Regions from separate parts of the Pseudomonas sp. P8_229 genome, predicted to be linked through region 4. Evidence: predicted binding sites of a transcription regulator. Region 4 holds the regulator's gene; each other region holds the start of a gene.

Region 1 (6,126 bases), 1.3 Mb from region 4:
AACGAGCCGCGCTACGAGAGCGGTCAGGCGATTCTGATTCCAGAAGTGAAACCGGCGGTAGACGCCTTCCTTGAGGCAGGATTTCTCAACGCCGCGAGAAGTTTCGAGGCCGGCGGCATGCAGTTGCCGACATTGCTGTCGCAAGCCTGCTTTGCGCACTTTCAGTCGGCGAACGCGGCAACCACTTCGTACCCGTTCCTGACCATGGGCGCAGCGAACCTGATCGAAAGCTTCGGCACTGACGAGCAGAAACAGCGCTTCCTGCAACCGATGATCGACGGTCGTTTCTTCGGCACCATGGCCCTGACCGAACCGCATGCCGGCTCTTCGCTGTCGGATATTCGTACCCGCGCGGAACCTGCGTCCGACGGCACTTATCGGCTCAAGGGCAACAAGATCTTCATTTCCGGCGGCGATCACCCACTGTCGGAAAACATCGTGCACATGGTGCTGGCCAAGCTGCCGGACGCGCCGCCGGGAGTGAAGGGTATTTCGCTGTTCATCGTGCCGAAATTCCTCGTCAACGATGACGGCAGCCTCGGCGCGCGCAACGATGTGCTGCTGGCCGGCCTGTTCCACAAGATGGGCTGGCGCGGCACCACCTCCACCGCGCTGAACTTCGGCGATAACGGCGAGTGTGTCGGCTATTTGGTGGGCAAACCACACCATGGCTTGAGCTACATGTTCCAGATGATGAACGAGGCGCGGATCGGCGTCGGCATGGGCGCAGTGATGCTCGGTTACGCCGGTTACCTGTACTCGCTGGAGTACGCCCGGGAACGCCCGCAGGGTCGCGTGCCGGACAGCAAGGACCCAAGCACCGCGCCGGTGGCGATCATTCAGCACGCAGATGTCAGACGCATGCTGTTGACGCAAAAATCCTACGTCGAAGGCGCGTTTGACCTCGGCCTGTACGCGGCGCGGCTGTTCGATGACACGACGACGCTGGAGACCGAAGCCGAGCGCAAACAGGCCCACGAGTTGCTGGATCTGCTGACGCCGATCGTCAAATCATGGCCCTCGGAGTTCTGCCTGAAGGCCAACGAACTGGCGATCCAGATCCTCGGCGGCCACGGTTACACCCGCGAATACCCGGTGGAGCAGTATTACCGCGACAACCGTCTGAATCCGATCCATGAAGGCACCCACGGCATCCAGTCGCTGGACTTGCTCGGACGCAAACTGGCGCAGAACGGCGGTGCCGGGCTCAAGCAACTGATCCGCCTGATCGCCAACACCGCCGAGCGCGCTACCGCGTACGAATCCCTGAGCGCACTGCGTGAGCCGCTGGAGAAACTGGTGGCACGCCTGCAAACAGTAACCATCGGTTTGCTGACCGATCTGGCGCAGGGCAAGGTCAACAGCAGCCTGGCGAATTCGGCGCTGTACCTGAAAGTGTTCGGGCACACAGTGATCGGCTGGCGCTGGCTGGAACAGGCAATTCGCGCCGAGGAAGGGCTGGCCAAGGGCAATGCGGCGGATGCCGACTTCTATAACGGCAAGTTGCAGGCGGCGCGGTATTTCCTGACATGGGAAGTGCCGGGTTGCCAGCATGAACTGGCGCTGTTGGAGGCGCGGGATGATACGTGCCTGGCGATGCAGGATACCTGGTTCTGAAAAGCTACCCTCACCCCAGCCCTCTCCCGGAGGGAGAGGGGGCCGACCGGGGGATGCTTGAATACTCCATCGACCTGAAAGAGGCTCACCGAATCCATAATCGACTGGCGTTTTCAGGTCGATGTATAGCAAAAGACACCTCGGTCAGTCCCCTCTCCCTCCGGGAGAGGGCTAGGGTGAGGGGCTTTTCTGGCTCAACACTCAACTCAACCTGAACCCACCCATCTGCCGCGCCAGATCATCCGCCAACTTCTGCAACATCTGACAATCCTCGCGACAGGCCCGAACCTCTCCCGCCGTCGCCCGTGCCAGATCGGAAATCCCCTGCACGTTACGGTTGATCTCCTCGGTCACCGCCGACTGCTCTTCAGTCGCCGTCGCCACCTGATGGTTCATGTCGCTGATACGTTCGACCTGCCCGGTAATCGCGGTCAGCGAAGCGCCGGTGCGCTGGCTTGACTCAACGCCCGTGCCGGTCGCGGCCTGACCGGTGCGCATCGATGACACCGCATTCTCGGCGCCCTGCTTGAGGCTGCCGATCATTTGCTGAATCTCGTCGGTGGATGCCTGCGTCCTGCGCGCCAAGGTGCGCACTTCATCGGCCACCACCGCAAAACCACGCCCCATGTCTCCGGCCCGCGCCGCTTCGATGGCGGCGTTGAGTGCGAGCAGGTTGGTCTGCTCGGACACCCCGCGAATCACCGCCAGCACCGAGTCAATCGACGCCACCTGATGCGCCAGCTCACCGACCGCGCCGGCCGCTAAGCCAATCTCGTCGGACATGCTTTCTATATGACGGATCGAGCCACCGACCACTTCCCGCGCCTGCAGCGCTTCGTCCCGCGCGGTTTGCGACGCGAGCGCAGCATTGCCGGCGTTCTGCGCGATCTCCTGTACGGTCAGGCCCATTTCATGCACCGCCGTGGCGACCATATCGGTCATTTCCTGCTGGCGGCCGGAGCGCTCGGCGGTGTTTTCCACCACCTTGGCCACTTGGCCGACAGCCGTGCGCAAGCGCTCGCTGGTGGTCAGCACTTCGCCGATCATCCCGCGCTGACTGTCGAGGAAACTGTTGAAGCCGCGAGCGAGGTCGCCCAGCTCATCGGCGCGACTGGAATCTAACCGATGGGTCAAATCTCCACCGCCGCTACCGATTGCTACCAGTGCGGCTGTTACCTGACGAATCGGCCGCACCAATCCCTGGGCCAACCACACCACCAGCGCCAGACACACCAATGCCACCGCCAGGCCAATACCGCCGCTCATCCACATGGCTTTACGGGCCTCGGCGTAGATCTGCGACTGCGGCACTTCGGCCACCAGAGTCCAGCCGAGATCACGCAGGGGCAGGCTGAAGGCAAGGAAGTCTTCGCCATCGCGTTGAAAGGAGCTGTTGGTGGCGACTTTCTGACCCAAGACGGCTTGTGCAGCAGGGGCACCGATCTGCTCGCTCAAGGTGCGTTTGCCGCTGAACTGCGCTTCAGGATGAACCTGGATCAAACCGTCGGAACGCACGAGATAGACCTTGCCGCGCTCGCCAAAGCTGAAGTTGTGGATCAGCTCCGACAGCTCTTTCATGCTCAAGCCAAGCCCGGCCACGCCGACCACTTTGCCCGCCTGCTCGACCTTCAGGTCGATGAACAACGCCAATTCTCCGGTGGCGCCGTCGTTGTCGATATTCAGGGTGCGCGGCTGATTGCTGTCGAGGAAGGAATAGAACCAGGCATCGGCCGGTTTGGTGCGACTGAGAGTCCGATCCAGGCCTTTTTCGGTGATGTAGTGATTGGACTCGGTGCCGATGATCAGCGCGGTGAAGGCTTTGTGTTCGGCGCGGATGCCTTCCAGATACTGCGCGAAGGCCGCCGTTTTGCCGCTGTCTTCACCCGAGGCCAGCCAGTCGCGCACCATGCTGTTGCTGGCGATGTCCTTGGCGGCGGTCAGTGGCTGAACGAGGATGCGTTCGATGTCATTGCGCGTCGCTTCAATGCTCGACGGCAGCGCTTGTTCGACCAGATAGCTCTGGGCGAGGCGGTTGACCACCAGGGTATATATGCCAACCACGATCAGGATGCTGACCAGCAGGGCGGTGCCCATGCTGAGAATCAGCTGCCATTGAATACTGCGTCGCCACAACTGCATGGAGCACCCCCAAAGAATAAGTGGCCGTAACAATGCAACAGCCGTGCCGATTGTATACAACCCAATCGACAATCTATTCTTTGGTTGTGCGCAACCCCATCAGCCCTGATTGATGGTCTTGGCGATGGTTTCGACCGTGGCGCTGACTTGCTCTTGGTAACGGTCGAGTTCTTCCTGGTGCAGCTTCTTCATTTCGATCTGCTGCGAGCACAGATTCATGGCTGCCAGCACCAGCAAGCGGTCACCGATCAGCGTCGGGTATTTGCGTTTGGTGTCGGCCAGTGCGGCCTTGAGCATCAGTGCGGCGTCCAGCAGGGTCTGTTCTTCCCCGGCCGGTGCCTTGATCGAATAGTCCTCCCCGAGAATGGAGATGACTTTTACCCCTGCGGTGCCGTGGTTCATGCGCTGACAGGACCTGCGTTGACGCGATCAACCAGTGCCTGGATGCGCGCTGCGGTGGCGCCGTGCTTTTCTTCCTGTTCCATCAGGCTCAGTTGCAGGCTTTCGTTTTCATCCTTGGCCTGGGCCAGTTCCGTGGACAGGGTCTGGTTGGTTTGCGTGAGGGTCTGGTTCTGTTGCACCAGGTCGCTGACGAGCTGTTCCAATTGGCTGAGGGATGCTTCCAACATTTTGATCTTCCAGGCGTTTTTCAAAGGGCGCGTACGATAAAGAAAAGTCACTGCGGATGCCAGGGTTAAACCGGCGCAAGGCCTTGATTTTCCTGGTGGCCGACCGTTCTCGCGAGTTTAAAAGACTGTGATCTGCCGATCTGGTTCCTGCACTTCGTCGCCCAAGGCCATCTGCAACAAATACGCACACAGGCTCAAGACTTTAGTCGCATGACCGATAAGTCATCCATACAGCAGTCTCAGCCCGCATGGATGCGGCCCTTATTGGTATCGCACCATGTCCCTTCGCAATATGAATATCGCCCCCCGGGCGTTCACCGGTTTTGCCTTGATCGGCGGCCTGATGTTGATCCTCGGCGTGTTCGCCCTGAATCAGATGAGCAAAATCCGCGGCGCTGCCGAGAACATCACCACCAACAGCGTGCCGAGCATCAAGAACCTCGACGAGTTCACGCAGCTGACCCTGCGCCTGCGGGTACTGTCGTACCGCTTGCTGGTCAACCGTGAAGCGGACGTGCAGCAAAAAACCGTCGAGTTGCTGGAGATGCGCAACCAGCAGATCCGTACGGCTCAAACGGCTTATGAGCCGCTGATCAGCAGCCCGCCGGAGCGTGCCGCCTACGATCAGTACGTGCAGTTGCTCGGCCAGTACCACCAGATCGAAGACCGGATGAAAAGCCTGTCGCGCAACAATCAGGTGGACGAGTTGCGTAACCTGCTCAACACCGAGTTGCTCGACAACTCCGAAGCGATGAACAGCGTGCTCAACCGCCTGATGCAGATCAATGGCGAGCAGATCAGCCGAACCAATCAAGAGGCCGCCGAACAGTATTCCTCGGCGTTCAATCTGGTGGTCACCTTGCTGGTCGTTGCCACTGGCCTGACGTTCCTGTTCGCCTGGCTGCTGACGATCAGCATCACCAAGCCGATTTCGAAGGCGCTGGATGCGGCAGAAACCATTGCCGAAGGCAACCTGACCCAGCCGATCCACGTTGACGGCACCGACGAAGCCGGGCGCCTGCTGGCCGCCATGACCAAAATGCAATCGAAGTTGCGCGACACCTTGCAGCGCATCTCCGGCTCCGCCACTCAGTTGGCTTCGGCTGCCGAAGAGCTGAACAGCGTCACCGACGAAAGTGCCCGTGGCCTGACCCAGCAGAACAACGAAATCGAACAGGCCGCCACTGCGGTTAACGAGATGACCAGCGCTGTGGAAGAAGTCGCGCGCAATGCAGTCAGCACTTCGGAAGCCTCGAAGAACGCCACCACTTCAGCGGGCGACGGCCGTGACCTGGTACAGGAAACTGTCAGCGCCATCGAACGCATGAGCACCGATGTGCAGAGCACTGCGACCCTGATCGGTGATCTGGCGAACGAATCCCGTGACATCGGCAAGGTGCTCGACGTGATTCGTGGCCTGGCCGATCAGACCAACCTGCTGGCGCTCAACGCGGCCATCGAAGCGGCCCGCGCCGGTGAAGCCGGGCGTGGTTTTGCCGTGGTGGCCGACGAGGTCCGTGCCTTGGCGCACCGCACCCAGCAGTCGACCAGCGAAATCGAACGGATGATCGGCAGCATTCAGAGCGGCACCGAACACGCCGTGGATTCGATGCGCAACAGCACCGAACGCGCCGAGTCGACGCTGAACATCGCCCGTGGCGCCGGTCTGTCGCTGGACACCATCAACACCGCGATCGTCGAAATCAACGAACGCAACCTGGTGATCGCCAGCGCGGCCGAA
Region 2 (6,126 bases), 1.2 Mb from region 4:
TTTTCGATGCACTGTGCGGTTTTGCCGAAAGCCTGCACGGTGATGTCGGCGAACGGCCCGCCGCCCTGGTCGGCGACGACGATCATGATCACCCGGCCGTTATTGACCAGCGAGCGCAGGAACAGGTGTTCGCCGCGAAACAGCGAGCGCAGGCCTTGCGGCAGCAGCGCGGAGAATTGTGCGTTGTTCTCGGGGTTGATCCGCACCTGCGCCTGCTGCGCGAGCAGCCGTTGCAAGACTTTGCTCTGGCTGACGACAAAATTCAGCGCGGCGGCTTCTTTAGGCAGGCCGAAGGTCTGGTGCACGCGCAGATTGGACTGCGTGCGATCGGCCATCAGAATCATCACCCGGCGCATGCCGCTGGCGACCAGGGCATCGCGGGCGGCGACGGTCAGGCTCATGGCATTGGTGAAGCGGCTCGGCTCGGCCAGCAATTCGGCGCATTGCCGGCGCCATTGAGTCAGATCCTCGGCACTCGGCGCGGCTGCGGGCAGCATCCCGGCCGGCAAACGATGGGTGCCCCACGGCCATAATAATGAAACGGCCGGGTGCCACAGATCGGGCATGGCATGCTGGCGCGCACTGTTGGCGGCTTGCTGGTGCAACTGCTGCTGCACCTCATCCATCGGAATCTGCAGATAAAGGCTGGTCAGGTATTGCCAGCGTTCGCTGTGCGGACTGTCCCAGGCCTGTTGCGCGGACAGCGCCAGACCGTTGGCCAACAGCACGGTGTTGGCCGGCTGGTTGAGCCAGCGGCGCAGGGTCGGATCGTCATCGAGGCGATTTTGCTGGCGCAGCGGATGTTCGCTGTCGCGGGCGATGCGCAGCACTTTGACCAGTTCACGCTGTTCGCTGAGCAGCAACTTATAGCCTTGCTGCACCCAGATCGGCAGGTGCCAGACTTGCACCAGCGCCTCGGCGACCTTCAGCAGGCGCACGCCAAACAGTTGCTGCTCGACCACCGGGGCCGATTCGCCCTTGTGGATCACCCGCAGTTCCCACTCTTCGAGCAACTCTGGGTACGTCAGCGCCAGCGGCCATAAAGGCGAGAGAAACAACAGGCTGCCCCAATGAATGTCCTGCCACAGTCGCGCCAGGCGACTGGCGAAAAAACCGTTGGCCTGTTGCGTGGCGTGCTGGCTGATCAGCTGCAGTTGGCGCAGGGCCTTGGGAATCTGCATCTGCGGTTCGACGGGCAGGCGTGCGAGCAATTCTTCGGTACGCGCCAGGCCTAGACGATTGATCGCCACCTCGAGATTTTCCGCCGGCGCGGCCATGGTGCCGAGGGTGTGACGATTGGCCTCACGGATGATACTCAAGGCCAGTGCCGGGCTGTCCTGCATCAGGTCGGCGATGTCGCGCAGCGAGCTGCGGTTGTCGCGGATCGCGCGGCACACCTTGTCGTGAGCCTCCTGCGGCACGGGCAGGCGCACGCCATCGAGCAACTTTACCCAGCCCTCAAGGGTGGTCGGTTTTGCGTGTGGGACGTTCGTTTCATTAGCCATGTCTGGACGAGATCTTCACTGACTGTAGACGCGCCCGGCATGGGCTAAATTGGCTTTTCGCCTGAACTGGCTATAGTCTGGCGCAGTTTTGCCGATAAGTAGAAGAAGAGATTTTTTAACTTCCGAATATGACCTTGAACCCGACTCAGTAAGTACTTTCTACCTATGGCTAAAATTATCGGCATCATCGTCGTATTCGCGAGCGTGCTCGGCGGATACGTGCTCTCCCACGGCAAAATTGCCGCCTTGATCCAGCCCTTCGAGGTGATGATCATCGGTGGTGCGGCCCTCGGTGCATTCCTCCAGGCCAACCCCGGTTACATGACGATGCACGTGCTCAAGAAATCCCTGAGCATGTTCAGTTCGCGTTTCAGCCACACGTTCTATCTGGAAGTGCTGGGCCTGATCTACGAGATCCTCAACAAGAGTCGCCGCGAAGGCATGATGGCCATCGAGGGCGACATCGAAGACGCCGCCGCGAGCCCGATTTTCGCCAAGTACCCGGCCGTGCTCAAAGACGAGCGCATGACCGCGTTCATCTGCGATTACCTGCGCATCATGTCGTCCGGCAACATGGCGCCGCACGAACTGGAGGGGCTGTTCGACATGGAACTCTACAGCCTCAAGGAAGACCTCGAGCATCCATCCCATGCGGTGAACGGCATCGCCGACGCCATGCCCGGTTTCGGTATCGTCGCGGCGGTACTGGGTATCGTGGTGACCATGGCCTCGCTGGGTGAAGGCGATCAGAAATCCATCGGTCTGCACGTCGGCGCGGCACTGGTCGGTACCTTCTTCGGTATTCTCGCGGCCTATGGCTTCTTCGGTCCGTTGGCGCACTCCCTGGCCCACGATGCCAAGGAAGAACTGAACGTCTACGAAGCCATCAAGGCCTCGCTGGTCGCTTCGGCTTCCGGCATGCCGCCATCGCTGGCCGTGGAGTTCGGGCGCAAGGTTCTGTATCCGGCGCACCGTCCAAGCTTTGCCGAGCTGGAACAAGCGGTTCGCGGTCGCTAAGAAATGGAAAATAATCAGCCGATTATCATCAAGCGCGTCAAGCGCATAGCCGGCGGGCATCACGGCGGGGCGTGGAAGATCGCCTTCGCCGACTTCGCCACGGCGATGATGGCGTTCTTCCTGGTGCTGTGGCTGCTGTCCACCGCCACACCGGAGCAGAAGATCGCCATCGCCGGTTACTTCAAGGATCCGGTCGGCTTTTCCGAAAGCGGCACGCCGTACATCATCGACCTGGGCGGTACGCCGACCCTGGCCCCGGAAAATACCCTCAACCCTGAGGTGAAGTCGCAGCCGCAACCGGACAAGGTCACGGTCGATACCGAACAGGTTGAAGGCATGGCCGAGCAGGTCGAGAAGGAGCGTCTGGAGCTGTTGCTGCAAGAACTGCAGAACAAGGTCGACGAGAACCCGCAGCTGCAGAAGTTCAAGGATCAGATCCTCTTCGAGATCACCCCGAACGGCTTGCGCATCCAGATCATGGACGCCGAGAACCGGCCGATGTTCGACTCGGGTTCTGCACGCTTGAAGCCGTACTTCGAAGACATCCTGCTGGCCATGGCCGACACCATCAAGGCAGTGCCGAACAAGATCAGCATCAGCGGCCACACCGACGCCAAGCCGTACACCGGCACCGGTGATTTCGGTAACTGGGAGCTCTCGGCCAACCGCGCCAACGCCGCGCGGCGTGCGCTGGTGGCGGGCAGCTATCCGGACGGGCAAGTGGCGCGGGTCGTCGGTTATGCCTCGTCGGCGCTGTTCGACAAGGAGAACCCGTTCAACCCGGTCAACCGCCGTATCGACATCGTGGTGCTGACCAAGAAGGCGCAAGCGGCCATCGAAGGCTCGCAAGGCGCCGACCCGGCCAAGCCCGCAATAGAAGGGGAGAGCGGCGCCGCGCCGGCGACGTCAGTCGACCCGAACGCGCTGCCGGCGGATCAGCAACCGGTGCCGGCGCATGAGCTGCGCGAACGGCTGAACCTGTTCGACGACGCGGCACCGAAACCGGCCGGGCCGGGGACTGCGCCGCCGCCAGCCACTGCACCGGCTCCCGCGCCCAAGCAGTGATTCACAAAAAGCCACGGTCACCGTGGCTTTTTTGTTTCTGCCTGCGTCGCAATGACCAGTCGCAGTTTTCGCAATCACGGAAGATCAGTTATGGAAAGACTCAAAGCCTATTTTCAGCGGCACGGTAACGCACCCTTCAAGTTCGGTGAGGGGCGAGTCAGTGGCTATATTTCCGCCACCCTCGGGCTATTGAGTCTGTTGGCGGTGTTCTGCTTCCTGTTTCCCGAGTGGCTGACCACAGCCGAACTGCGCAAGGTCTATGACGAGCAGTTCGCGCGCACCACGCTGTTGCTCGGTCTGGTGCTGTCGTTCAGTCTCGGCACCCTGAATATCCTGCTCAACAAACGCAAGCGCTTGGGGATTACTGGTCTGGTTGCATCAGGGCTGGCGGTGTTCCTCGGTGGCACCAATGTCCAGGTCAGTTCGATCGGACAGACGCCTTACTCGCTGGGTCTGGACTGGTTTGTTTTGGCGCTGCTGGTGTCGGCGATCGTGTTTATTCCTCTGGAAAAGCTCTATTCCAAGGATCCCGAGCAAAACATCCTGCGCCCGCACTGGCGCACCGACCTGACCTACTTTTTCGTCAGCCACATGCTGGTGCAGTTCATCCTGATCTTCATCACCGCCTCTTCAAGCTATATCGCCGGTTGGGCGGTGTCGCCTGGCTTGCAGGCAAGTGTGCAAAGCCTGCCGCTCGTTGTGCAGTTTCTGCTGGCGATCCTGGTCGCCGATCTCGGTCAGTATTGGCTGCACCGGCTCTACCATGTGGTGCCATGGCTGTGGCGCATACACGCGGTGCATCACTCCAGCACGCACATGGATTGGCTCGCCGGTTCGCGCGTGCACTTCATTGAAATCCTGCTGACCCGCACTGGCGTGCTGGTGCCGTTGATGCTGCTGGGCTTCGCACCACAAGCGCTGAATGCCTATGTGATTCTGGTTGGTGTTCAGGCGGTACTGGCCCACGCCAACGTGCGGATCAACGGCGGCTGGCTGAACTACCTGATCGTGCTGCCGCGCTACCACCATTGGCACCATGCGCGGCACAAGGATTACATCTACAAGAACTATGCGATCCACACGCCGCTGGTGGACATGCTGTTCGGTACGTTCAAGCTGCCGCCGAAAGAATGGCCGGTACGTTACGGCGTGTTCGGCAAGGAACTGCCGGGCGGGATCGTGCGCCAGCATCTGTATGCGTTTCGCAAGCCTGAGCCGAAGTAGGGCAGGTGGACACAAAGAGCCCCGAATGTTCGGGGCTTTTTGTATCCGGTGGGGTTAGAAGCCGCGCCGAATCCGGTTCTTCAACCCCTCGTGGAACATCTCGGCATTGATCTTGTTGGCGCTGCGCGTCGATTGATCGCCGCTCACCGAGTCGAGCGTCATTGAGCGCTTGATCGTCCCTTCGCTGCGATAAGCCTCGATGAAGAAATCCACATCGGTCGGTGTACTCAGTTTCGGCCACTTGTCCAGATAGGCCGGCAATTGCGTGGGGCCGGTCTTGAACGAGCAGATCCGCCGATTGCTGATCGTCGCTTCGCCGATTTCGAACGGGACCCACCACGACAACGCGGTTTTCTCTGATACCACCGCCAGCAAGTGCGTGCACTCGGTGATGTTGCGCGTGATGACCCCGGTGATGTCGTCGGTGGTCTGCGATTCCGGGTCGAGCACGTCGAGGTAGGTCTTGATGTTGGCCTGCATCAATTGGGTATTGATGGCCATGGCCTGTGGACGATCCATGTGGCGGTAGCTGATGAATACGGGCATCAGAAATGTCCTTTTATGGCGAGTTCTCGGTAGTAAGCACCTAGGGCGGTGAGGCGGCAGCCGGTGGAATTCAGGGCGGCGTAGTACATGTGCTCGGCATCCACAGGCTCGATCAGGCTGTGGCGATTGCACATTTGCAGTTGCTTGAAGATGTCGCCGTGCTCGGGGTCGAACAGCGCTTCGGTGGGCTCGTAGCTGGGATCGAGTCTGAACACGAAGCTCGGCTCCGGGAACCAGTCCTTGAGTTTGCGCAGGGTCTCTTCGGCAATCAGCGGCGCGACCTCGCGCAGCGGCACAAACTGCGAGACATTGGTCTTGAATACCGGACGCTGCTCCCAAGCCCCCAGCGCATTGTCGACAAACGAGTAAACGCTACCGGGGGTGACCTTGCCGAGTACGTTGGCAGCGCCACCGTGCAGCGCTTGCAGCAACAGATCGGTGAAGATTCCGTGGCCGCGACTTTCCAGGGCGTACTGTTCTTTTTTGCAGGCCGTGAGAATGGTCACGCCTTCGCCGATCACACTGCTGCCGCCACGCAGGTTGCGCATGGCCCCTGCTGCGCCGGCCTGGCAGCAATCGAGAATGATGATTTTGTTCTTGATGTGCGGGGCCTTGTCCGCCCATTCCAGAATGTCGCTGATGCGGATACCGTCTCCCTCAGGTTGATAGTCCTGGGGAATCAGTAGTCCTTCGTCAATGCTGGTGTCGAACTGCCCATGACCGGCGAAGTACAGCAGTGCCACGTCACAGTCGCCTGAGAACAGGCTCT
Region 3 (6,126 bases), 1.6 Mb from region 4:
GTCGCGGATGTTGCTGCGTTTGCGCGAGGAATTCGGGCGCAGCATCTCGATCAACCGCTTCATCGAACTGCCAACCATCATCAAGCTCGCGACGTTGGTGCGCGGTACCGATGACAGCGCGGTGCTCAGCGCCCAGGCCATGGCCGACGCCGAGCGTCCACTGGACATCGAGCCACTGCCGATCAGCCGCCTGGGCGATGTGCACAAGGTGATCGTCACCGGCGCCAACAGTTTTGTCGGCGTACACATCGTCGAAGCGCTGCTCGGTTGGGGCGCCAGCGAAGTGGCGTGTCTGGTGCGTGACGGTGACGGACAAACGGCGGCGCAGCGCTTTACCCAGGCGTTGCGGGAGAACCGTCTGGAGCATCTGGACTTGAGTCGGGTGCGGATCTATTCGGCAGACATCACGCGTCCGCAACTGGGCTTGGCCGACGACGATTATCAGCGCCTCGATCGCGAGTTCGGTGCACTGGTGCACAACGCCGCCAACGTCAATCACGTGCTCGATTACGAGTCGCTGGCAGCGGATAACGTCGAGCCGATCTTCGAGCTGTTGCGCCTGTGCGAAGGGCGCAGCAAAAAGGTCTTCAACTTCGTCTCGACGCTGTCGGCTTCAAGCACCGTCGATGGCGAAGGCCGAGTGCTCGAGTTACCCGCCGCAGCGACCCCGCCGATCTACATCCGCAACGGCTACAACCTGTCGAAATGGGTCGGCGAGCGCATCCTCGAGCGGGCCCGCGAGCGTGGGGTGTGGGTCAACCTGTATCGCCCCGGCAACATCAGTTTCAACAGCCTGAGCGGCGTCTGCCAGCCGCACAAAAACCGTTTGATGCTGATGCTCAAGGGCTCGATCCAGCTCGGTCAGGTGCCCGCCTTTGCGCTGAATTTCGACCTGATGCCGGTGGACTTTCTCGCCCGCTTCATCGCCTTCCACGCCAGCCGTTATTCGACCGAACGTGCGGTGTTCAACCTGCACAACCCCGAGCCGCTGAGTTGGGATGCCTACGTCGCCTCGTTCCGCGAAACCGGCAGTGAGTTCTCGCTGGTCAGCGTGGCCGACTGGCAGCAGCAATTGGGTCGGGTCGATGCCGACAACGCGCTGTTCGGCGTACTCGGTTTCTACCTCAACGGCTTCGAGGAGGACATCGGCGACATCTCCCTGATCGGTCACGCCAACGCCGAAGCCGGCGTGCAGCAAATGGGTGCGCAATACCCGGAAAAATCCCCGGCGTTGCTGCGTCGCGGCTGCGATTACCTGAAACAGATCAACTTCATCTAGTTCAACCAAAAGGAGCATCACCATGAGCAATCTGCAACCCGACACCCTGATCAAAAACCCTCACGGCTGCCATGTCGTTTCTTCGGTGGAAGTGCCGGCGGACGCGGCGCAGGTCTGGGCGGTGGTCGGCAACTTCGGCGGTTTCGAGCGCTTCATTCCGGCGCTGTCGCACATCGAAATGACCGGCGAAGGCGTGTCTTCGCTACGCAAGAAATTTTTCAAGGACGGCAACGTGGTGGTTGAACAGCTCAACTCCCGCGATGAACAGGCGCGGGCCATGACCTGGACCACGATCTACAACACGTTGGGGGTGGCCAATCTGTGGGCGGCGATGAATGTGGAATCGTTGGGAACGGGGAAGTCTCGGGCGACCTGGACGATCATTGCCGAACCGGCTTCAGGTGGTGAAGAAGCGCTGCCGGGGTTCAAGGACTTCGTGCAGGGGTTTGCCGATGATGCGATGGGGAACGTGCTGAAGCTGTTTGTGTAAGGCTTCAGTTCTTTAGTAGATGAACCACCGCCTTCGCGAGCAAGCCCGCTCCCACATTTTGATCGCATTCCTTCAAGGGGAACACGGTCAACCTGTGGGAGCGGGCTTGCTCGCGAAGAACGCTAACGCGGTCTTCAATCTGACGATCAGATCTTGAAGCTGTCCACCAACTGCTTCAACCGGTTGGCCTGCTGCGACAACGCATCACAATCCTTCAACGTCTCGTTGAGGTTGGCGACGCTCTGCTGGTTCAACAGGTTGATCTGGTTGACGTCGACGTTGAGGGTTTCCACCACGGCGGTCTGCTCTTCGGTCGCGGCAGCCACCGACTGGTTCATGCCGTCGATCTCACCGATACGCTGGGTCACGCTGACCAGTCGCAGGCCGGCCTGGTTCGCCACTTCAACACTCTCTTCGCTGGACGCCTGACTGGCGTTCATGGTGGTCACCGCTTCACGCGAACCGACCTGCAAGGAGGTGATCATCTTGTGGATCTCTTCTGCCGACTCCTGGGTGCGATGGGCGAGGTTGCGCACTTCATCCGCCACCACCGCAAAACCACGTCCGGCTTCTCCGGCACGCGCCGCTTCAATGGCCGCGTTGAGTGCCAGCAGATTGGTCTGCTGCGAAATGCCTTTGATCACATCGAGGATGTGGCCGATGTTGTCGGTGCTGGCATTCAGGGTTTCGATCTGGGTGCACGACAGGCTGATCTTCTGCGAGAGCTCGGTCATGGCCTGGATGGTTTGTTCAACCACCTGACGACCGTCATCGGCCTGCTCGCTCGCGCCGCTGGCGTGCTGCGAAGCATCGGCGGCGTTGCGGGCGATTTCCTGAGTAGCGGCGCCCAACTGGTTGATCGCGGCAGCCACGCTGTTGGTGCGTGCGCTTTGTTCGTCAGAACCGACGATCGAAGCGTTGGACGATGCCATTACCCGTTGCGACAGATCGTGTACGTGACGGGTGGCCGACGACACTTCGGAAATCGACGCGTGAATCCGCTCGACGAACTGGTTGAACGAGCTGCCCAGCTCCGCAAATTCATCCTTGCCTTCCACGACCAGACGACGGGTCAGGTCACCTTCGCCCTGGGCGATGTCCTGCATCGCACGGCCCATGGTGGTCAGTGGACGCATCAACACGTTGATCAGCAGGCTCAGCAGCAGCGCAATGGTAGCGACCGCAACGAACATGGCGATCAGCGCCGAGGTACGGAACTGGCTAAGCGCGGCGTAGGCCTTGTCGCGATCGATCGACAGACCGATGTACCAATCGGCATTCGGCAAATCGCTGACCGGGGTGAACGACAGGATGCGTTCCTGACCGTTAAGCACCACGTTCTGGTTGCCCTTCTCGATGCGCACGCTGGAATTGGGGTAGATGTCCTTCAGGTTCTTCATCACCTGATCCTTGTCCGGGCTGACGATCACCTGACCGTCGCCGCTGACCAGGAACGCATGGCCGAGGCCACCGAAGTCCACCGAATTGATGATCTTCACCAGGGTTTCCAGGCTCAGGTCACCACCGACCACACCGAGCAGCTCGCCATTCTTTTTCACCGGCATGGCGATGGTCACCACCAGACCACCGACGGCGGCCATATACGGCGGGGTCAGCATGGTCTTGTCGGCGGTAACGGCCTGCTTGTACCAAGGGCGCTGACGCGGGTCGTAGCCGTCCGGCATCTTCGCGTCCGGGCGCTGGGTGAACACACCGTTGGCCTGGCCGACGTAGGTGAACTGGAAGTTTGAGGTGAAGGCCGGTTGATCGACCAGCCCCGGGAAGTCGGCGTTCTTGCCCTGATGAGCAACGTTCTGTGCAAGGTTTTCCAGCACCAGAATCCGCCCGCTCATCCAGTTCTGCACGCTGCTGGCGGTCAGATCACCAGCCTGCTGCACGGAGGACTGGAGGTTCTGGCGAATGGTGTTTCGCTGCAGATAGTCGTTGTAGAGGGTGAACAAAGCGAAAGCCAGGACCACAACGCCCGAGGCGGCCAACAGAATTTTATGGCTGAACTTGAGATTCATTTCATGGGACTTCTTATGAAAAAGTGGGGATGCGTTCCGGGATGCAACATTCCATGTAGCTCCAAAATGTCCAATAGCTGGCAGGCAGCGTTCTGATGGCCGCTCTACTTTGGTGCACGCATGTCTCACCAGTCTGTCGGCACCGTTCGCCAAAATCTTAGGGCTGTGTGGGAAATGTACGGTGTTTCTGCCAGATTCCCGCCGAACGGCGTGCCAGAAGGTTCGCCGCAAAGTTTTTTTGATTGTTATCAGAGTGACGGTTGCAAAATTCACAGCCCTTGATAAAAATGCGACTAATTATCATTTGTGACGTTCGGGCTGTCGCGTTCATGTCCTCACCTGAGTTTGCAGTGCAGGCGCTTTACAGTAGTCATCACGGCTGGCTCAACGCCTGGCTGCGGATGCGGCTGGGCAATGCCGCGGATGCGGCGGATCTGGCGCAGGACACTTTCGTGCGCCTGCTGCAGCGCACCGAACGCCTGGAACTCAAGGCACCCCGCGCTTTTTTGCGCACCATCGCCCGCGGTCTGGTGATCGACCACTGGCGCCGTGAAGAAATCGAACGCGCCTATCTCGAAACCATCGCCCATTTGCCCGAAACCGAAACCCCGAGTGCCGAAGCCCGCGCTCTGGTGATCGAATTGCTCGAAAGCATCGCGCGCATGCTCGAAGGCTTGCGGCCGAAGGTGCGTCAGGCGTTTCTGCTGGCGCAGTGCGAAGGTTTGACCCACAAGCAGATCGCCGAGCAGATGGGGTTGTCGCTGCGCTCGGTGGAGCGTTACGTCGCCGATGCGCTGTATCACTGCTACGTATTGCGGTACGCAAGCTGATGCCTGTGGATAACGTCTCTTCCGGGCGCCGGGTCGAACCGCCGCAACAGGTGGTCAAACAAGCCATTCACTGGTTGCTGCGGCTGCGCAACAACCATGGCAATACGCGCCTGAGTCGTCAGTGCGAAGCATGGCGTGCCGAACATCTCGAACATGAACTGGCCTGGCAGCGCGTGCAGTCGCTGCAGGCTGAGCTGAGCCATAACCTGCGCGCAGTGCCCGGCGCACACGTGGCGTTCAATACGCTGGAAAACAGTGCGCAGGGACTCGGACGGCGACAGGCCTTGAAGCTGTTGTCCGGCGCCTTGCTGATGGGCTCCGCCGCATGGCTGGCCAAAGACACCTCGGCCTGGCAGCAATGGCGCGCCGACTACGCCACGGCGACTGGTGAGCGGCGGGGTTTCCAGTTGCCCGACGGCACGCGGATCGAGCTCAACACCGCCAGTGCGGTGGATCTGGATTACACCGCGCAGCAGCGGCTGATCAAACTCACTCGCGGCGAAATCATCGTCACTTGCGGCGGTAACGATGAAGGCGCGGCGTTCAACCGAGCGCTTCGCGTGCAAAGCCGTCACGGCATTTATGAGCCGACCAATGCCCGCTTCATCCTGCGTCAGGACAGCGATTGCACGCGGCTGAGCGTCACCACCGGGCGCGTCGCCATCCACAGCGGCGGCACCTCAGTTGAGGCGCTCGCTGGGCAGACCTACCTGATCGATCACCATCAGGTGCGCCCGGCGCCGCCACTGGATATGGACGCGGGCGCGTGGGTCGACGGTTTGATCGTGACTCGCAACATGCGCCTGGGCGATTTTCTCAACGAGGTCGGACGTTATCGTCAGGGCTTCGTGACGTGTGCATCAGCCGTGGCTGATTTGCGCCTGTCCGGGGTGTTCCGGCTGGAGGACACCGACAAGCTGCTGGCGATCCTGCCGCAGACGCTGCCGGTGCAATTGCGTTATCGCACTCGATGGTGGGTCACGCTGGAACCAGTGGCTTGAAATTATTTTGGCGGGTTTTTGCCGCAAGTCCGGCTTGGTCAGTAAGCACTTCAACTCAGCCTTTGCGACTTGCCACGGAAACCTACAATGACTGTCCGCATCACCTGTAAGAAACCTCTGAATTTCAATGCCGAATCGGGTTTGTTGCGCCACGCCATTCGCACGGCCCTGCTCTCCACTATTCTGGGCGCCGGTGTGTTGCCCTGCCTGAGCCTCGCCGCCAATGCCAGTGAGGCGAGTAGTCATCGCTACACCATCGCCGCCGGCCCGCTGGGCGAAGCGCTGAACCAGTTTGCGCGCCAGGCCGGCATCACCTTGTCGATGACTCCGCAGCAAACGCAGGGACGGCAATCTCCGGGCGTACAGGGTGAATATTCAACGGATCAAGCGTTGAGCCATTTGCTCGGTGGCTCGGGTCTGGAAGCAGTCAGCCAGGACGGCAGCAGCTACATCCTGTATCCAGTCAACGACAGCGACGCACTGGCGTTACCGACCACCG
Region 4 (6,126 bases):
GAGGTCGGTTTCTTCACCCACCAGTTCCAGGTTGATCTCTTTCTTGAGCTGACGCGCCAGGTCACGAACCAGGCGCGGGAAGCGCCCGAAGACCTTCTTGATCGGCTGCATCCGGGTCTTCATCACCGCGGTCTGCAAGTCAGCCGTGACCACGTCGAGGTTCGACACGGCCTTGGACATGGCTTCGTCGCCGCTGTTGAGACCCAGGCGCACCAGACGGTTACGCACCAGTACCAGTTCGCCAACCATGTTCATGATTTCGTCGAGACGCGCGGTATCGACACGAACAGTGGTCTCGGCTTCGCTGGCCGGTTTTTCCGGTGGCGGAGCAGCGGCGGCGGCGCGGGCCGGAGCCGGTGCAGCAGCGGCAGCCGGTTTTGGCGTTTCGGCCTTTGGTTCAGGCTTCGGAGCAGCCTTTGGCGCAGCAGCCGGAGCCTTGGCGGCAGGCGCAGCCACGGTCGATGCGGTGCCCGCAGTCGCGGCGCCGACGTCGGTGAACTTGCCTTTGCCGTGCAGTTCGTCGAGCAGCGATTCGAACTCGTGATCGCTGATCAGGTCGCTACCGGCAGCCGCAGCCGCCGGAGCGGCAGGAGCGGCAGGCGCCGAGGCGATCGCCGACTCCAGCGCTTCCACGGCAAAGTTGCCCTTGCCGTGCAACTGATCGAGCAGTGCTTCGAATTCGTCGTCGGTGATGTCCGAGCTGTCGCCCGCCGCCGGTGCTGCCGGAGCCGCTGCAGTCGGTGCCACGGCATCCGCCGCGAACTGGCCTTTGCCGTGCAGTTGATCAAGCAACGACTCGAATTCGGCGTCGGTGATTTCATCGCCGGCAGCAGCATCGGCAGCCGGCGCAGGTGCAGGTGCAGCAGCGGCCGGGGCTTCGGCTTCGGCCTTGGCGGCGTTCAGCGAATCCAGCAGCTGTTCAAATTCGTTATCGGTGATGTCACCCGAATCGCCTTCGACGACCAGCTCTTCGATCATCTCGGCCACTGGCGATGCCGGGGCGACGTCCGCCGATTGCGGTTCGGCCAGGCGCGCCAGAGCGGCCAGCAGTTCCGGGGTCGCAGCGGTGATCGGTGCCCGTTCACGGACTTCGCTGAACATGCTGTTCACCGCGTCCAGTGCTTCGAGCACCACGTCCATCAGTTCTGCATCAACGCGACGTTCACCCTTGCGCAGGATGTCGAACACGTTTTCGGCGATGTGACAGCACTCCACCAGCTCGTTGAGCTGAAGGAAGCCGGCGCCCCCTTTTACAGTGTGGAAACCGCGAAAAATTGCGTTGAGCAGATCTGCGTCATCCGGGCGGCTTTCCAGCTCGACCAGTTGTTCGGACAGTTGCTCAAGAATCTCGCCGGCCTCAACCAGGAAATCCTGAAGGATCTCTTCATCGGCGCCGAAGCTCATTAATGGGGTGCTCCTACAGGTCTAAAAACCCAAAAAACCTAAAATTCCAAAACTCTAGAATCCAAGGCTGGATAACAAATCGTCCACATCGTCCTGACCGGACACAACGTCTTCTCGTTTATCGGCATGAATCTGCGGACCTTCACCCTGCGAGAGATGTTTTTGTGGATCTTTTTCTGCAAGCATCGCGGCGCGGTCGTGTTCGATGCCCGCAAAGCGGTCCACCTGACTGGCCATGAGGACGAGTTTGAGCAAATTGCTTTCGACTTCGGTGACCAGTTGGGTCACACGCTTGATCACCTGACCGGTGAGGTCCTGGTAATCCTGAGCCAGCAGGATGTCGTTGAGGTTGCTCGACACCGCACGGTTGTCCGTGATGCTGCGCGACAGAAAACCGTCGACCCGGCGCGCCAGTTCGCGGAACTCTTCAGCCCCGACTTCACGACGCATGAAACGGCCCCAATCGGTACTCAGGGCCTGGGCTTCTTCAGCCAGGCCATTGACCACCGGGGTAGCGCTTTCCACCAGATCCATGGTGCGGTTGGCCGCGGCTTCGGTCAGCTTGACCACATAGCCCAGGCGTTCGGTGGCGTCGGTGATTTGCGACACTTCCTCGGCCTGCGGCATGTGCGGATCGATCTGGAAGTTGACGATCGCACTGTGCAGTTCGCGTGTGAGCTTGCCCACTTCCTGATACAGGCCACGGTCACGGGTCTGATTGAGCTCATGGATCAGTTGCACAGCGTCGCCGAACCTGCCCTTTTCAAGGCTCTCGACCAGTTCGACCGCGTGTTTTTTCAGGGTCGATTCGAAATCGCCCTGTGAAGATTCGTTATGCTCCATAGCTCCCCCGCGCGTTCATCAGCCGATGCGTTCGAAAATCTTCTCGATTTTTTCTTTCAGCGCCTGAGCCGTGAAAGGTTTGACCACGTAGCCGTTCACACCGGCCTGAGCCGCCTCGATGATCTGCTCGCGCTTGGCTTCTGCAGTCACCATCAGCACCGGCAGGTGCTTGAGTTTTTCATCGGCACGCACGTGGCGCAGCAGGTCGATACCGGTCATGCCCGGCATGTTCCAGTCCGTTACCAGAAAGTCGATGCTTCCGCTGTTGAGCACCGGAATGGCAGTGATGCCATCGTCGGCCTCGACGGTGTTGGTGAACCCCAGATCACGCAGCAGGTTCTTGATGATCCGCCGCATCGTTGAGAAGTCATCAACGATGAGGATTTTCATGTTCTTGTCCAATTCGACCTCCAAGCAGTCTTAAACGCGCCCAGCACCTGGACGCGCCATTTCAATCAATCCGGCAAAGCACTCGATGACTGTCTGGAGCACAACAGAGCAAGACCGGTGCCGTTGATCACCGCACCAGCCTCGTTCGCAGTGTCCCCCACACTGCCTTCAGCGCGCTCGCCACTCCCCCAAACGCCCCCGCAAGCGGGCCGCGCACTGGCTGTGTAACTGGCTGACCCGCGATTCACTGACGCCAAGGACTTCACCGATCTCCTTGAGGTTCAGCTCTTCGTCGTAGTACAGCGCCAACACCAGTCGCTCACGCTCCGGCAAATTGGCAATCGCGTCCGCCAGCGCGGCCTGGAAGCGTTCATCTTCCAGATCGCGTGACGGCTCAAGATGAGCACTGGCGCCATCCTCGTGCAGCCCTTCGTGTTCGCCGTCCTGCAACAGGTCGTCGAAACTGAACAGCCGGCTGCCCAGCGTGTCATTCAAAATCCCGTAGTAATCGTCGAGACTCAATTGGAGTTCGGCCGCAACCTCGTGATCTTTAGCATCACGGCCGGTTTTAGCTTCAATTGCCCGAATTGCGTCACTGACCATACGGGTGTTGCGGTGAACCGAGCGTGGTGCCCAATCCCCTTTGCGCACTTCATCGAGCATCGCGCCGCGGATTCGAATGCCCGCGTACGTTTCGAAACTGGCGCCCTTGCTGGCGTCATATTTGGTCGACACTTCAAGCAGGCCGATCATTCCGGCCTGAATCAGATCCTCGACCTGCACACTCGCCGGCAAGCGCGCCAGCAGGTGATAGGCAATGCGCTTGACCAGTGGCGCGTAACGCTCGATCAACTCGTACTGCGCGTCACGTGCCGACTTCTTGTAGTAGTTCATACCGCTCGCGGTCATAACACAGGCCCTGCCGTTTGCTGCACGAGGCGCTCGACGAAAAACTCAAGGTGACCGCGCGGGTTGGCAGGCAGCGGCCAGGTATCGACCTTCTGCGCGATCGCCTTGAACGCCAGCGCGCACTTGGAACGCGGAAAGGCTTCATAGACCGCTCGCTGCTTCTGCACTGCCTTGCGCACGCTTTCGTCGTACGGCACCGCGCCGACGTATTGTAAGGCGACGTCGAGGAAGCGATCCGTGACCTTGGTCAACTTGGCGAACAGGTTGCGCCCTTCCTGCGGGCTCTGCGCCATGTTGGCGAGGACGCGGAAGCGGTTCATGCCGTAGTCGCGGTTGAGCAGTTTGATCAGCGCGTAGGCGTCGGTGATCGAGGTCGGCTCGTCGCACACCACCAGCAACACTTCCTGCGCGGCGCGTACGAAACTGACTACCGAGTCACCAATACCCGCAGCGGTGTCGATCACCAGCACATCGAGGTTGTCGCCGATGTCGCTGAAGGCCTGGATCAGACCGGCATGTTGCGCCGGACTCAGGTGAACCATGCTCTGGGTGCCGGAAGCGGCCGGCACGATGCGGATCCCGCCGGGCCCCTGCAACAGCACATCACGCAGCTCACAGCGGCCTTCGATCACGTCGGCCAGAGTACGTTTGGGGGTCAGTCCCAGCAGAACGTCAACGTTCGCCAGCCCCAGGTCGGCGTCCAGCAGCATGACCCGACGGCCAAGCTCTGCCAGCGCCAGAGACAAGTTCACTGACACGTTAGTCTTGCCGACGCCACCTTTGCCGCCGGTCACCGCGATCACCTGTACGGGATGCATGCTGCCCATGTTATTTCTTTACCTTGTCTTGCATAGACGGAGGCCACATTACTGGCTGCGCGTTCTCAACCGGAACAATGCATGGCAGGCCATCGATGTAGGTACAAAAACGGTTCATTACCTCAGCCAACCTGCTTGGTCGGGCTGTGGTAGATATCAGCGAACATGTCAGCCATGGCTTCTTCGCTGGGTTCTTCCTGCATTTGCACGCTGACGGCACGGCTGACCAATTGATGGCGGCGCGGCAGATGCAGATCATCCGGAATCCGTGGGCCATCGGTCAGGTACGCGACCGGCAGTTCATGACTGATCGCCAGGCTCAACACTTCGCCAAGGCTGGCCGTCTCATCCAGTTTAGTCAGGATGCAGCCGGCAAGCCCGCAACGCTTGTAACTATGATAAGCGGCGGTTAGAACCTGTTTCTGGCTGGTGGTTGCCAGGACCAGATAATTTTTTGAACGGATGCCCCGACCGGCCAGACTTTCCAGCTGCATGCGCAGTGCCGGATCGCTGGCCTGCAGGCCGGCGGTATCGATCAGCACCACGCGTTTGCGCAGCAGTGGATCCAGCGCCTGAACCAGCGACTGGCCCGGATCAACGTGCGTCACCGGCACATTGAGAATCCGGCCCAGGGTCTTGAGTTGTTCCTGCGCGCCGATACGGAAGCTGTCCATGCTGACCAGCGCCACATTCTGCGCGCCGTACTTGAGCACGTAGCGCGCGGCAAGTTTGGCCAGGGTGGTGGTCTTGCCCATGCCGGCCGGGCCGACCATGGCAATCACCCCACCCTCTTCCAGCGGCTCGACTTCCGGCACGGCAATCATCCGCGCCAGGTGCGCGAGCAACATGCGCCAGGCCTGACGAGGCTCTTCGATGTCGGTGATCATCGCCAGCAGGTCGCGCGACAACGGTCCGGACAGGCCGATACGCTGCAGACGGCGATACAGGTTGGCTTGCGCCGGACGGCTGCCCTGCAACTGATTCCAGGCCAGCGTGCCGAGCTGCACTTCCATCAGCTCGCGCAGGCTGTTCAATTCAAAACGCATTGAATCCAGTGCACGCGGATCCACGCCGCCGGAGGACTGCGCAGGCGCCGGGGCCGGACGCGCCGGAGCGGCATAGGTCGGCTCGCTCAGCGGTTCAGCGGCGGTCAGTGGCAGGCCAGCCGTCAACGGCAGTCCGGCAAAAATCTGGCGATTGCTATTGCCATCGGCTTCGCCACGCAGGCTCAACTCGGCCTGGGCGGTAACGATGCGCGACTGGGTCTTGCGCAGCTCGTCTTCGAGTTCCATGTTCGGAACCCGTGGCGCCAGCGCCGACAATTTGTAATCCAGCGCCGCCGTCAGCTCGACGCCGCCGGCAATGCGGCGGTTGCCAATGATGGCGGCATCAGCGCCCAGCTCATCACGAACCAGCTTCATGGCCTGACGCATATCGGCGGCGAAAAAACGCTTAACTTGCATAAACCACTACCTCAGCCGTTGGGCCCTACTGTCGCAACGATGGTCACTTGCTTGTTGTCCGGAATTTCCTGGTAGGCCAGCACGTGCAGCCCTGGGACTGCGAGGCGGCCGAAACGCGAGAGCATCGCGCGTATCGGGCCTGCTACCAACAGGATCACCGGTTGACCTTGCATTTCCTGGCGCTGCGCCGCTTCGATGAGCGAACGCTGCAGCTTCTCGGCCATGCTTGGCTCCAGCAGAACGCCCTCTTCCGAGCCTTGTCCTGCCTTCTGCAGACTATTGAGCAATATTTGTTCCAA

Evidence for each region. The regulator FliA, encoded in region 4, starts transcription of late flagellar genes. The targets are predictions, from matches to a motif close to CTAAAGTTTNNNNNNNNNNNGCCGNTAA.
Region 1: the regulator FliA is predicted to act here: its motif matches at 4,579-4,606, upstream of QMK55_RS15770 (methyl-accepting chemotaxis protein).
Region 2: the regulator FliA is predicted to act here: its motif matches at 1,576-1,603, upstream of motA (flagellar motor stator protein MotA).
Region 3: the regulator FliA is predicted to act here: its motif matches at 3,930-3,957, upstream of QMK55_RS14175 (methyl-accepting chemotaxis protein).

The regions. Positions count from the first base shown of each region.
Region 1 is NZ_CP125378.1:3,476,686-3,482,811, reverse strand. Features, by position in the region: gene QMK55_RS15790 (acyl-CoA dehydrogenase) at 1-1,617, shown strand, start outside; gene QMK55_RS15785 (methyl-accepting chemotaxis protein) at 1,819-3,756, opposite strand; gene QMK55_RS15780 (cell division protein ZapA) at 3,856-4,158, opposite strand; gene QMK55_RS15775 (hypothetical protein) at 4,155-4,385, opposite strand; gene QMK55_RS15770 (methyl-accepting chemotaxis protein) at 4,663-6,126, shown strand, end outside.
Region 2 is NZ_CP125378.1:3,562,628-3,568,753, forward strand. Features, by position in the region: gene QMK55_RS16090 (HDOD domain-containing protein) at 1-1,505, opposite strand, end outside; gene motA (flagellar motor stator protein MotA) at 1,671-2,522, shown strand; gene motB (flagellar motor protein MotB) at 2,526-3,587, shown strand; gene QMK55_RS16105 (sterol desaturase family protein) at 3,678-4,811, shown strand; gene QMK55_RS16110 (toll/interleukin-1 receptor domain-containing protein) at 4,866-5,357, opposite strand; gene QMK55_RS16115 (caspase family protein) at 5,357-6,126, opposite strand, start outside.
Region 3 is NZ_CP125378.1:3,103,444-3,109,569, reverse strand. Features, by position in the region: gene QMK55_RS14185 (non-ribosomal peptide synthetase) at 1-1,279, shown strand, start outside; gene QMK55_RS14180 (SRPBCC family protein) at 1,302-1,769, shown strand; gene QMK55_RS14175 (methyl-accepting chemotaxis protein) at 1,916-3,796, opposite strand; gene QMK55_RS14170 (sigma-70 family RNA polymerase sigma factor) at 4,126-4,626, shown strand; gene QMK55_RS14165 (FecR domain-containing protein) at 4,626-5,627, shown strand; gene QMK55_RS14160 (TonB-dependent siderophore receptor) at 5,715-6,126, shown strand, end outside.
Region 4 is NZ_CP125378.1:4,749,951-4,756,076, reverse strand. Features, by position in the region: gene QMK55_RS21515 (chemotaxis protein CheA) at 1-1,404, opposite strand, end outside; gene QMK55_RS21510 (protein phosphatase CheZ) at 1,459-2,247, opposite strand; gene QMK55_RS21505 (chemotaxis response regulator CheY) at 2,266-2,637, opposite strand; gene fliA (RNA polymerase sigma factor FliA) at 2,806-3,546, opposite strand; gene fleN (flagellar synthesis regulator FleN) at 3,543-4,373, opposite strand; gene flhF (flagellar biosynthesis protein FlhF) at 4,487-5,827, opposite strand; gene flhA (flagellar biosynthesis protein FlhA) at 5,839-6,126, opposite strand, start outside.